One region of the Streptomyces sp. NPDC088733 genome, then DNA from elsewhere that is predicted to be linked to it. Evidence: predicted binding sites of a transcription regulator. Region 1 holds the regulator's gene; the other holds the start of a gene.
The links. Region 1 encodes HrcA, which represses chaperone genes, less so after heat shock. Its sites were predicted from a motif close to TTNGCACTCNGNNNNNCNGAGTGCNAA; they were not measured.

Region 1 (5,415 bases):
GCCGTCGCGCTCCGGGTCGTCGCGGTGCGTGGACTGGTGGCCGCCGGCCTCGGAACCCTGTACGCACACCGCCGCCGCGCCCGCCTCCTCGGCGGCCCGCGCCTCGGCGACGGAGGTCACGGTGACGACGGTGACGGTGCCGGCGTCGGCGAAGCCGCGCAGCACGGCGGGTTCGGGGCAGCCGAAGGTGAAGCTGACCAGGGGGACGGGGTCCTCCAGCAGGGCCGCGATCTTCGCCCCGTACGCGTCCTCCAGCACGGCGTCGCCGCCGGTGGCGGGGTCGCCCAGGGACGTGCCGTAGTGGCCGGCCTCCCCGGCCACCCGTGCGGCGAACTCCTCGACGCGCGCCGGGTCGGCGGTCTCGCGCTGCGGCATGAAGACGTTGACGCCGAAGGGACGGGAGGTGAGTCCGCGGATCCGGGCGATCTCCTCGCGCATGCCCTCGGCGGTCTTGAAGCCGGCCGCCAGGAAGCCGACGCCGCCGCCCTCGGCCACGGCCGCCGCCAGGGCGGGTGTGGACGTACCGCCGGCCATGGGCGCCTGCACCACCGGATGCGCGGCGAGGGTCGAGAGATCGGTCAGCGCGGCCATGCGTCCATCGTTTCACGAGACCGGGCGCACGGCCGCGCGAGGCGCGGGCGGGTGCCCGCGCCTCGCGCATGCCGCGTCAGCGGCCGTTGAAGGCGTCCTTCAGCCGCGAGAACAGGCCCTGCTGGCCCGGCTGGAACTGGCCCATGGGCCGCTCCTCGCCGCGCAGCTTCGCCAGCCGCCGCAGGAGTTCCTCCTGGTCCGGGTCGAGCTTGCCCGGGGTCTGCACCTCGACGTGCACGACCAGGTCGCCCCGGCCGCCGCCCCGCAGATGCGTGATGCCGCGCTGGTGCAGCGGGATCGACTGGCCGGACTGCGTGCCCGGCCGGATGTCGATCTCCTCCAGCCCGTCCAGGGTCTCCAGCGGCACCTTCGTGCCCAGCGCCGCCGCTGTCATCGGGAGGGTGACGGTGCAGTGCAGGTCGTCGCCGCGGCGCTGGAAGGCCGCGTGCGGCAGTTCGCGGATCTCCACGTACAGGTCGCCGGCGGGGCCGCCGCCGGGGCCGACCTCGCCCTCGCCCGCGAGCTGGATGCGGGTGCCGTTGTCGACGCCGGCGGGGATCTTCACCGTCAGCGTGCGGCGCGAGCGGACCCGGCCGTCGCCCGCGCACTCGGGGCACGGGTTCGGCACGACGGTGCCGAAGCCCTGGCACTGGGGGCAGGGCCGGGAGGTCATGACCTGGCCGAGGAAGGACCGGGTGACCTGGGAGACCTCACCGCGGCCGCGGCACATGTCGCAGGTCTGCGCCGAGGTGCCGGGGGCGGCGCCCTCGCCGTGGCAGGTGTTGCAGACGATCGCCGTGTCGACCTGGATGTCCTTGGTCGTGCCGAAGGCGGCCTCGTCGAGCTCGATCTCCAGCCGGATCATCGCATCCTGGCCGCGCCGGGTGCGCGAGCGCGGGCCGCGCTGGGACGCCGTGCCGAAGAAGGCGTCCATGATGTCGCTGAAGTTGCCGAAGCCCTGGCCGAAGCCCGCGCCCGCACCGGCGCCGCCGCCGTTGGCGGACAGCGGGTCGCCGCCGAGGTCGTAGACCTGCTTCTTCTGCGGGTCCGAGAGCACCTCGTAGGCGGCGTTGATCTCCTTGAACCGCTCCTGCGTCTTCGGGTCCGGATTGACGTCCGGGTGCAGCTCGCGCGCGAGACGGCGGAAGGCCTTCTTGATCTCGTCCGGACTCGCGTCACGGCGCACGCCGAGCACGGCGTAGTAGTCGGTGGCCACTACGACTCCGCCAGGATCTGTCCGACGTAACGTGCCACTGCGCGTACCGCTCCCATCGTTCCGGGGTAGTCCATGCGGGTCGGGCCGACCACGCCAAGTTTCGCGACCGCCTCGTCGCCCGAACCGTAGCCGACGGAGACGACCGATGTGGAGTTCAGGCCCTCGTGGAAATTCTCGTGACCGATTCGCACGGTCACGCCCGAATCCCCGGCCTCGCCCAGCAGCTTCAGGAGCACGACCTGCTCCTCCAGCGCCTCCAGGACCGGGCGGATCGTGAGGGGGAAGTCATGGCCGAAACGGGTCAGGTTGGCGGTGCCGCCCAGCATGATCCGTTCCTCGGTCTCCTCGACCAGGGTCTCCAGCAGCGTGGCCAGCACGACCTGGACGGTCGGCCGGTCGTCGGGCTCGAAGCCGTCCGCGAGGTCCTGCACCAGCTGCGGGACGTCGGCGAAGCGGCGGCCCACCACCCGGCTGTTGAGCCGGGCCCGCAGATCGGCCAGCACGGTCTCGCCCACCGGCGCGGGGGCGTCGACCAGCCGCTGCTCGACCCGGCCGGTGTCCGTGATCAGCACCAGCATCAGCCGGGCCGGCGCGAGCGCCAGCAGTTCGACGTGGCGCACGGTCGAGCGGGTCAGCGACGGGTACTGGACGACGGCGACCTGCCGGGTCAGCTGCGCCAGCAGCCGCACCGTACGGGCCACGACGTCGTCGAGGTCCACCGCGCCGTCCAGGAAGTTCCCGATGGCCCGGCGCTCCGCGCCCGACAGCGGCTTGACGTTCGTGAGCCGGTCGACGAAGAGCCGGTAGCCCTTGTCGGTCGGCACCCGGCCGGCGCTGGTGTGGGGCTGCTGGATGTAGCCCTCCTCCTCCAGCACCGCCATGTCGTTGCGCACCGTGGCGGGGGACACACCCAGCCGGTGGCGTTCGGTGAGCGCCTTGGAACCGACCGGTTCCTCGGTGCCCACGTAGTCCTGGACGATGGCCCGCAGCACTTCGAGCCGTCGTTCGCTCAGCATTGCGGCGTCCACCTCCAGTCGTCGGTCACCGGTGCGTCGGTCGTTTTCCCTGCCCTGGCACTCCCTTCGAGCGAGTGCCAGCTTTCCCCAAGTCAGTGTACGGCGGGGAGGCAAGACCTCGGCAAGGGCGGTCCGCACCCGGACCCCCTCGACCGGTCACCGTAGCGCGCACGGGCCGCCCCGGCGGGGATACCGTCGCCGTGTGGAGACGACACCTGCGGCACCGGGCACCTTCGGCGGCTGGGAGCAACTGGCGCCCGGCGTCGCGCGGTGCCGGATGCCGTTCCTGGACGTCACCATCGGGGTCGTCACCGGCGGCGAGGGCGTCCTGCTCGTCGACACCGGGTCCTCGGTCGCCGAGGGAGCCGGTCTGCGCCGGCGGGTCCGGGAGCTGACCGGGCGCGACGTGACGCACATCGCACTGACCCACGGTCACTTCGACCACGTCTTCGGCACGGCCGCCTTCCCCGGCGCCCAGGTCCACGGGGAGATGACCCTCGGCGCCCACCTGGACCGCGAGCGCGGTGCGCTGCGCCGGGACGCGATCGGGTACGGCGTCCCCGAGGAGGAGGCGGACGAGGCCGCGGCGGCCCTGGTGACTCCGGGCCACCTCGTCGACGGCCACTGGGCGCTGGACCTCGGCGGCGACCGCGAGGCCCTGCTGGTCCACCCCGGTGAGGGACACACCACCCACGACCTGGTCGTGGTCGTACCGGGCACGCCCACCGTGGTCTTCTGCGGCGACCTCGTCGAGGAGTCCGGCGAGCCGCAGGCCGGCCCGGACGCGGCGCCCGGCGCGTGGCCGGGCACCCTGGACCGGCTGCTGGAACTGGGCGGCGGGAACGCGCTCTACGTCCCCGGCCACGGAGCGGTGGTCGACGCGCGCTTCGTCCGCGCCCAACGGGACGCGCTGGCCGCCCGGTTCGGATCCGCTTGAGCGGCCCCGCGCCCGGATACGATCCCTGGCATGCGCAGCCGGAACTACGACGCCGATCTCACCCCGCCCTGGAAGCGGCCGTCGGTGCCCGCGCCCGAGGTCGCGGCCGAACGCGACCTGGTGGTCGAAGAGGTCTTCACGGGGTTCTGCGGGGCGGTGATCCGCTGCGAGAAGACCGCCGAGGGCCCCACCGTCACCCTGGAGGACCGCTTCGGCAAGCACCGCGTCTTCCCGCTCGTGCCGCGCGGCTTCCTCCTGGAGGGCAAGGTCGTCACCCTCGTGCGCCCCGGCGCCGCCGCCCCCTCCGGCCCTCGGCTGACCGCCTCCGGCTCCCTCGCCGTCCCCGGCGCCCGCGCCCGGGTCGCCCGCGCCGGGCGCATCTACGTCGAAGGACGCCACGACGCGGAGCTCGTCGAACGGGTCTGGGGCGACGACCTGCGGATCGAGGGCGTCGTCGTGGAGTACCTGGAGGGCGTCGACGACCTGCCGGCCATCGTCTCCGCCTTCGCCCCGGGACCCGACGCCCGGCTCGGCGTGCTCGTCGACCACCTCGTACCCGGCTCCAAGGAGTCCCGGATCGCCGCCTCGGTCACCGGGGACCACGTGCTGGTCGCCGGCCACCCCTACATCGACGTCTGGGAGGCCGTGAAGCCCGCCTCTCTCGGCATCGCCGCCTGGCCGGCCGTGCCGCGCGGCCAGGACTGGAAGACCGGCGTGTGCCGCGCGCTCGGCTGGCCGGAGAACACCGGTGCCGCCTGGCAGCGCATCCTGGGCTCCGTCCGCTCCTACAAGGACCTCCAGCCGGAACTGCTCGGCCGCGTGGAGGAACTGATCGACTTCGTCACGGCCCCGGGCGCCTGATCAGTCGACCAGGTCCCGCACCACCGCGTCCGCCAGCAGCCGCCCGCGCAGCGTGAGCACCGCCCGCCCCGCCTCGTACGCGCCCGGCTCCAGCAGGCCGTCCGCCACCGCGCGCCCGGCGGCCTCCGCCCCGGCCGGGGCCAGGATGTCCAGCGGGCAGCCGTCCGCGAGCCGCAGCTCCAGCAGGATCCGCTCCACCCGGCGGTCCTCCGCGGCCAGCACCTCGCGGCCCGCGCCCGGACTGCGGCCCTCCGCGAGCGCCGCCGCATACGCCGCGGGATGCTTCACGTTCCACCAGCGCACACCGCCCACGTGCGAATGCGCGCCCGGTCCCGCACCCCACCAGTCGGCACCGGTCCAGTACAGCTCGTTGTGGCGGCAGCGGGCCGCCGTGGACGTCGCCCAGTTCGACACCTCGTACCAGTCGAAACCGGCCTCCGACAGCCGCTCCTCCGCGATCAGGTAGCGGTCCGCGTGGACGTCGTCGTCCGTCATCGGCACCTCGCCGCGCCGGATCCGGCGGGCCAGCTGCGTGCCCTCCTCCACGATCAGCGCATACGCCGACACATGGTCGGGGCCCGCGTCGATCGCCGCGTCCAGGGACGCCCGCCAGTCGTCGTCCGACTCCCCCGGCGTGCCGTAGATCAGGTCCAGGTTGACGTGCTCGAAGCCCGCCGCCCGCGCCTCCGCGACGCAGGCCTCCGGCCGGCCCGGGGTGTGCGTGCGGTCCAGCACCCGCAGCACGTGCTGCCGGGCGCTCTGCATCCCGAACGACATCCGGTTGAAGCCCCCGG
Region 2 (5,415 bases), on a different contig from region 1:
AGCCTTCGGCTGGGGGGACCCCCACAGCGCTCGCGGGCTACGCCAACGTCCTGGGTACCGCGGTCGCCGCTCGTCTCCCCCAGCTACCGCTGGGAGGTGCCCCCACCGGGCGCACCCCGCCACACCCCCTCCCAGGCCGGTTGGGGCGACTTACGGCCGGTGGGGGTGCTGTGGGCGGTGACGGCGGAGCAGGTCGTTGGCGCGGCGCCAACGAGTGCCCGAGCACGGTGCCGTCCATACCCACCCACCGGGGATCAGGCGCATGGCGAAACCTGAGGGGGCGGGGTCGGAGGGGTGGCGTTCTGGACACTGGAGCATATTTGGGTGCATGACCCGGGGTGATCAGGCCGGGTGCCTGAGGCACCTAAATGTGCTGTCCAGAATGGCAGCCCCGGAGGCCCCGGACCCGGCCCCCGTACAACGCGCGTCGGGGCGAACGGACTTCACGGGGCACACGGGAGGGAGGGCGGGGGAACAGGTGAGCCGAGCAGCATGCTCGGCGCACCCGCGACCCGGGTCAGGAACACCGTCGCCGCGTTCGGCCCTTGTGGCCGGACCCTGCGGCGCACCTCCTCCGGTTCCACCGCGGAGCCCCGCTTCTTGACCGTGAGCACGCCCACCTCCCGTTCCCGCAGCAGCGCCTTGAGCCGCTTGAGGCTGAACGGCAGCACGTCGGTGATCTCGTACGCGGTCGCCCAGGGCGTCGGGCGCGGTTCGTCGGAGGTGACATACGCGATGGTCGCGTCGATGAGCCCGCCCCCGACCTGCGCCGCGACGTCCGCGACGAGGTGGGCCCGGATGACGGCGCCGTCGGGCTCGTACAGCCAGCGCCCGACCGGGCGGACGGCGGGGTCGGGGAGGCCCGCGGCGGGCAGGGAGGCGCCTGAGGGCAGCAGGGTCGCCCGGCGGGTACCCGCGGCCGTGCCGAACCAGAGGACGGCTTCCTTCACGTCGCCGTGGTCGGAGACCCACTCCGCCTCCGCGTCCTGCGGCACCGCCTCGTGCGGGATGCCCGGCGCGACCTTGAGCGCGGCCAGCGGCGCCTTCCGGGCCGCCGCGACGGCCCAGGACAGCGGCGGGGAGTACGCCTCGGGGTCGAAGATCCTGCCGCGGCCGCCGCGCCGGGCGGGGTCCACGAACACCGCGTCGAAGCCGTCCGCCGCCACCTCGGTGACGTCGGCGCAGCGCACCTCGATGCGTTCCGCGAGCCCCAGCGCCCGCGCGTTGGCCCGGGCCACCGCGCACGTCAGCGGATCGCGGTCGACGGCCAGCACGTCCACGCCGGCCCGCGCCAGCGGGATCGCGTCGCCGCCGATCCCGCAGCACAGGTCGGCCAGCCGCCGCACGCCGAGGGCCGCGAACCGCTCGGCGCGGTGCCGGGCCACCGATGCCCGCGTCGACTGCTCCACCCCGTGGGGCGTGAAGTACATCGCGTACGCGTCCTCGCCGAACTTCGCCTCGGCCCGCTGCCGCAGCCGCGCCTGGGTGAGCGCCGCGGAGACCAGGGCCGCGTCGTGCGCGCGCCGCAGCCGGGTCGCGGTGGCGATCTCGTCCGCGGGGTCGTAGTCGCGGAGGGCGGCCAGCAGGCGCTGCCCCTCGTCGGTCAGCAGGGCGGAGAACGCGTCGAGATCCACGTCGTCCATTGTCCCGCGCCGCGGTGGCTGCCCCGGTCCCGGTCGACCGCGTCCGGCGCGGCGTTGGCACTCCGCTTGACCGAGTGCTAAGCGCGTCATAATCTCAGACCTGGCACTCGGCCATGTCGAGTGCCAGCAACAAAGCGACGGGCAGGTCCGGCACCCGCGACGACGGGCCTACCAGGTCGCCACCCCAGACAGACACTCCCGTGAGCCCTTTGAAGGGGGAGGTCGGATCGTGACGACCGCCAGCACCAAGGTTGCCATCAAGCCGCTCGAGGACCGCATCGTGGTCCAGCCGCTGGATGCCGAGCAGACCACCGCCTCCGGCCTGGTCATCCCGGACACCGCCAAGGAGAAGCCCCAGGAGGGCGTCGTCCTGGCCGTCGGTCCGGGTCGCTTCGAGGACGGCAACCGCATCCCGCTCGACGTCAAGGTCGGCGACATCGTGCTGTACAGCAAGTACGGCGGCACCGAGGTCAAGTACAGCGGCGAGGAGTACCTCGTCCTCTCGGCTCGCGACGTCCTCGCGATCGTCGAGAAGTAAATCCGGCGCCGCTCGTAACCGAGAAATGCCGTGACCACGCCCCGGGCACACCGAGTCCACGCACGGACCGGGGGCCCGGGGCGCGGTCTTTGACGAGAACCCAAAGACGAGGAATTCCGCCGGTATGGCCAAGATCCTGAAGTTCGACGAGGACGCCCGTCGCGCCCTTGAGCGTGGAGTCAACAAGCTCGCCGACACCGTGAAGGTGACGATCGGCCCCAAGGGCCGCAACGTCGTCATCGACAAGAAGTTCGGCGCCCCGACCATCACCAACGACGGCGTGACCATCGCCCGTGAGGTCGAGATCGACGACCCGTACGAGAACCTCGGCGCGCAGCTGGTGAAGGAGGTGGCGACCAAGACCAACGACATCGCGGGTGACGGCACCACCACCGCCACCGTGCTCGCCCAGGCGCTGGTCCGCGAGGGTCTGCGCAACGTCGCCGCCGGCGCCTCCCCGGCCTCCCTGAAGAAGGGCATCGACGCCGCCGTCAAGGCCGTGTCGGACGAGCTGCTCGCCTCGGCCCGCCCGATCGAGGGCAAGGACGACGTCGCCGCCGTCGCCGCGCTGTCCGCCCAGGACAAGCAGGTCGGCGAGCTGATCGCCGAGGCGATCGACAAGGTCGGCAAGGACGGTGTCATCACCGTCGAGGAGTCCAACACCTTCGGTCTGGAGCTGGACTTCACCGAGGGCATGGCCTTCGACAAGGGCTACCTGTCGCCGTACTTCGTGACGGACCCGGAGCGCCAGGAAGCCGTCCTGGAGGACCCGTACATCCTCATCACCCAGGGCAAGATCTCCTCCATCCAGGACCTGCTCCCGCTGCTGGAGAAGGTGCTGCAGGCGGGCGCCTCCAAGCCGCTGCTGATCATCGCCGAGGACGTCGAGGGCGAGGCCCTGTCCACCCTGGTGGTCAACAAGATCCGCGGCACCTTCAACGCGGTCGCGGTCAAGGCCCCCGGCTTCGGTGACCGCCGCAAGGCCATGCTGGGCGACATCGCCGCCCTCACCGGCGCGACCGTCGTCGCCGAGGAGGTCGGCCTCAAGCTCGACCAGGTCGGCCTGGACGTGCTGGGCAACGCCCGCCGCGTGACCGTCACCAAGGACGAGACCACCGTCGTCGACGGCTCGGGCGACTCCTCGGAGATCGAGGGCCGGATCAACCAGATCAAGGGCGAGATCACCACCACGGACTCCGACTGGGACCGCGAGAAGCTCCAGGAGCGCCTCGCCAAGCTGGCCGGCGGCGTGTGCGTCATCCGTGTCGGCGCGGCCACCGAGGTCGAGCTCAAGGAGAAGAAGCACCGTCTGGAGGACGCCATCTCCGCGACCCGCGCCGCGGTCGAGGAGGGCATCGTCTCCGGTGGTGGCTCCGCGCTCGTCCACGCCGTCAAGGTGCTGGAGGACAACCTCGGCAAGTCCGGCGACGAGGCCACCGGTGTCGCGGTCGTCCGCCGCGCCGCGGTCGAGCCGCTGCGCTGGATCGCCGAGAACGCCGGCCTGGAGGGCTACGTCATCACCTCCAAGGTCGCCGAGCTGGAGAAGGGCCACGGCTTCAACGCTGCGACCGGCGAGTACGGCGACCTGGTGAAGGCCGGCGTCATCGACCCGGTCAAGGTCACCCGCTCCGCCCTGGAGAACGCCGCCTCCATCGCCTCCCTGCTTCTCACCACCGAGACCCTCGTGGTGGAGAAGAAGGAGGAGGAGCCCGCCGAGGCCGGTCACGGCCACGGTCACGGCCACTCCCACTGAGTGCGCGCGAAGGCCCTCGTTCCCGGTGCGGGAACGGGGGCCTTCGGCCTGCCCGGTGAGCCTCGCGGCCCCCGTCAGTCCCGGGGGTAGAGGGGACCGAAGCGGCGTCCCGCCGATGCGGAGACCGAGCCCATGGCTCCGCTCGGGGCGAGCTTGGCGGCGAGCGCCGCGGCCTTGTAGCGCGGGTCGGGCACGCTGAGCGTGCGGCCGCGGGCCAGGTCGCGGATGGCGGCGGCGACCACCTTGTCGGCGTCGAGCCACGCCCAGGAGGGGATGCCCGCGGTATCCAGGCCGGCCCGCTCGTGGAACTCGGTGCGGATGAAGCCCGGGCACAGCGCCATCAGCCGCACCCCGCTGCCGGACAGTTCCCGGGCCGCGCCCCGGGTGAAGCTGACCACCCACGCCTTGCTCGCGCCGTACGTGCCGCGCGGCACGAAGGCCGCCACCGAGGCCACGTTGACGATGAAGCCGCGGCGGCGCTCCTTCATGGCCGCGGCCGCCGCGCCGGTCAGCCGCAGCACGGCCTCGCAGTGCACCTTGAGCATGGTCAGCTCCTCGGCCATCGGCACGTCGCCGAAGGCACCGCGGTTGCCGAAGCCCGCGTTGTTGACCAGTACGCCGACCGGGCGCTCGCGGTCGCCCAGCCGGGTCTCCACCGCCTCGATGCCCTTGTCCGTCGACAGGTCGGCGGGCAGTACCTCCACGGTCACCGCGTAGGTGCGGCGCAGCTCGGCGGCGCGTTCCTCCAGCCGCTGCTCGTCGCGTGCGACGAGGACGAGGGCGTGGCCGTCGCTCGCGAGCCGGCGGGCGAAGGCGGCGCCGAGGCCCGCGGTGGCTCCCGTGATGAGTGAAGTCGTCATGCCCCGAAAGGCTAGTGGGACGGTGTGCGCCTGCGCGCCGCGGCGCGGATCTCCTCCGGGAGCGCGTCCGCCGCCAACAGGGCGGGGAGCAGCCGGGGTTCCAGGGTGACCGCCCGGAAGACCAGGGCGACGGTCACCGTGTGGCGGGGACGGTGGACGACCTCCACCGGGTCGCCGGCGCGGATCCCGCCCGGTTCGGCCACCCGCAGGTAGGCGCCCGGCAGCGCGGCGCGGGTGAACCGCCGGAGCCAGCCGGCCTCGTCCAGCCAGCCCTGGAAGGTGGCGCAGGGAACGCGCGGGCAGGACACCTCCAGGACCGCGCCCGCCGGGCCGCCGATCCGCCAACGTTCGCCGATCAGCGCACCGTTGACGTCCACGCCGAGGGTCGTCAGGTTCTCCCCGAACACGCCGTCGCGCAGGTCCCGGCCCAGCTCCCGCTGCCAGCCGTCCAGGTCCTCGCGGGCGTAGGCGTAGACGGCCTGGTCGGGACCGCCGTGGTGGCGCATGTCGTACGCCCGGTCGCCGGCCAGGCCCACCGCGCCGGTGCCCTTGGGGCCCGGCGCGGTCACGGCCACCGGACCGGTCACGGGCCGCTTGTCGATGCCCGTGACGCCCGTGTCC

Region 2: a site for HrcA is predicted at 1,698-1,724, ahead of groES (co-chaperone GroES). Genes of this name have one in related genera too.

Annotation. Positions count from the first base shown of each region.
Region 1 is NZ_JBIVLH010000003.1:206,294-211,708, forward strand. Features, by position in the region: gene ACIP64_RS07045 (nitronate monooxygenase) at 1-591, opposite strand, end outside; gene dnaJ (molecular chaperone DnaJ) at 668-1,807, opposite strand; gene hrcA (heat-inducible transcriptional repressor HrcA) at 1,807-2,823, opposite strand; gene ACIP64_RS07060 (MBL fold metallo-hydrolase) at 3,026-3,760, shown strand; gene ACIP64_RS07065 (DUF3097 domain-containing protein) at 3,791-4,621, shown strand; gene hemW (radical SAM family heme chaperone HemW) at 4,622-5,415, opposite strand, start outside.
Region 2 is NZ_JBIVLH010000028.1:89,130-94,544, reverse strand. Features, by position in the region: gene ACIP64_RS35195 (methyltransferase domain-containing protein) at 444-1,643, opposite strand; gene groES (co-chaperone GroES) at 1,873-2,181, shown strand; gene groL (chaperonin GroEL) at 2,306-3,934, shown strand; gene ACIP64_RS35180 (SDR family NAD(P)-dependent oxidoreductase) at 4,009-4,794, opposite strand; gene ACIP64_RS35175 (MOSC domain-containing protein) at 4,806-5,415, opposite strand, start outside.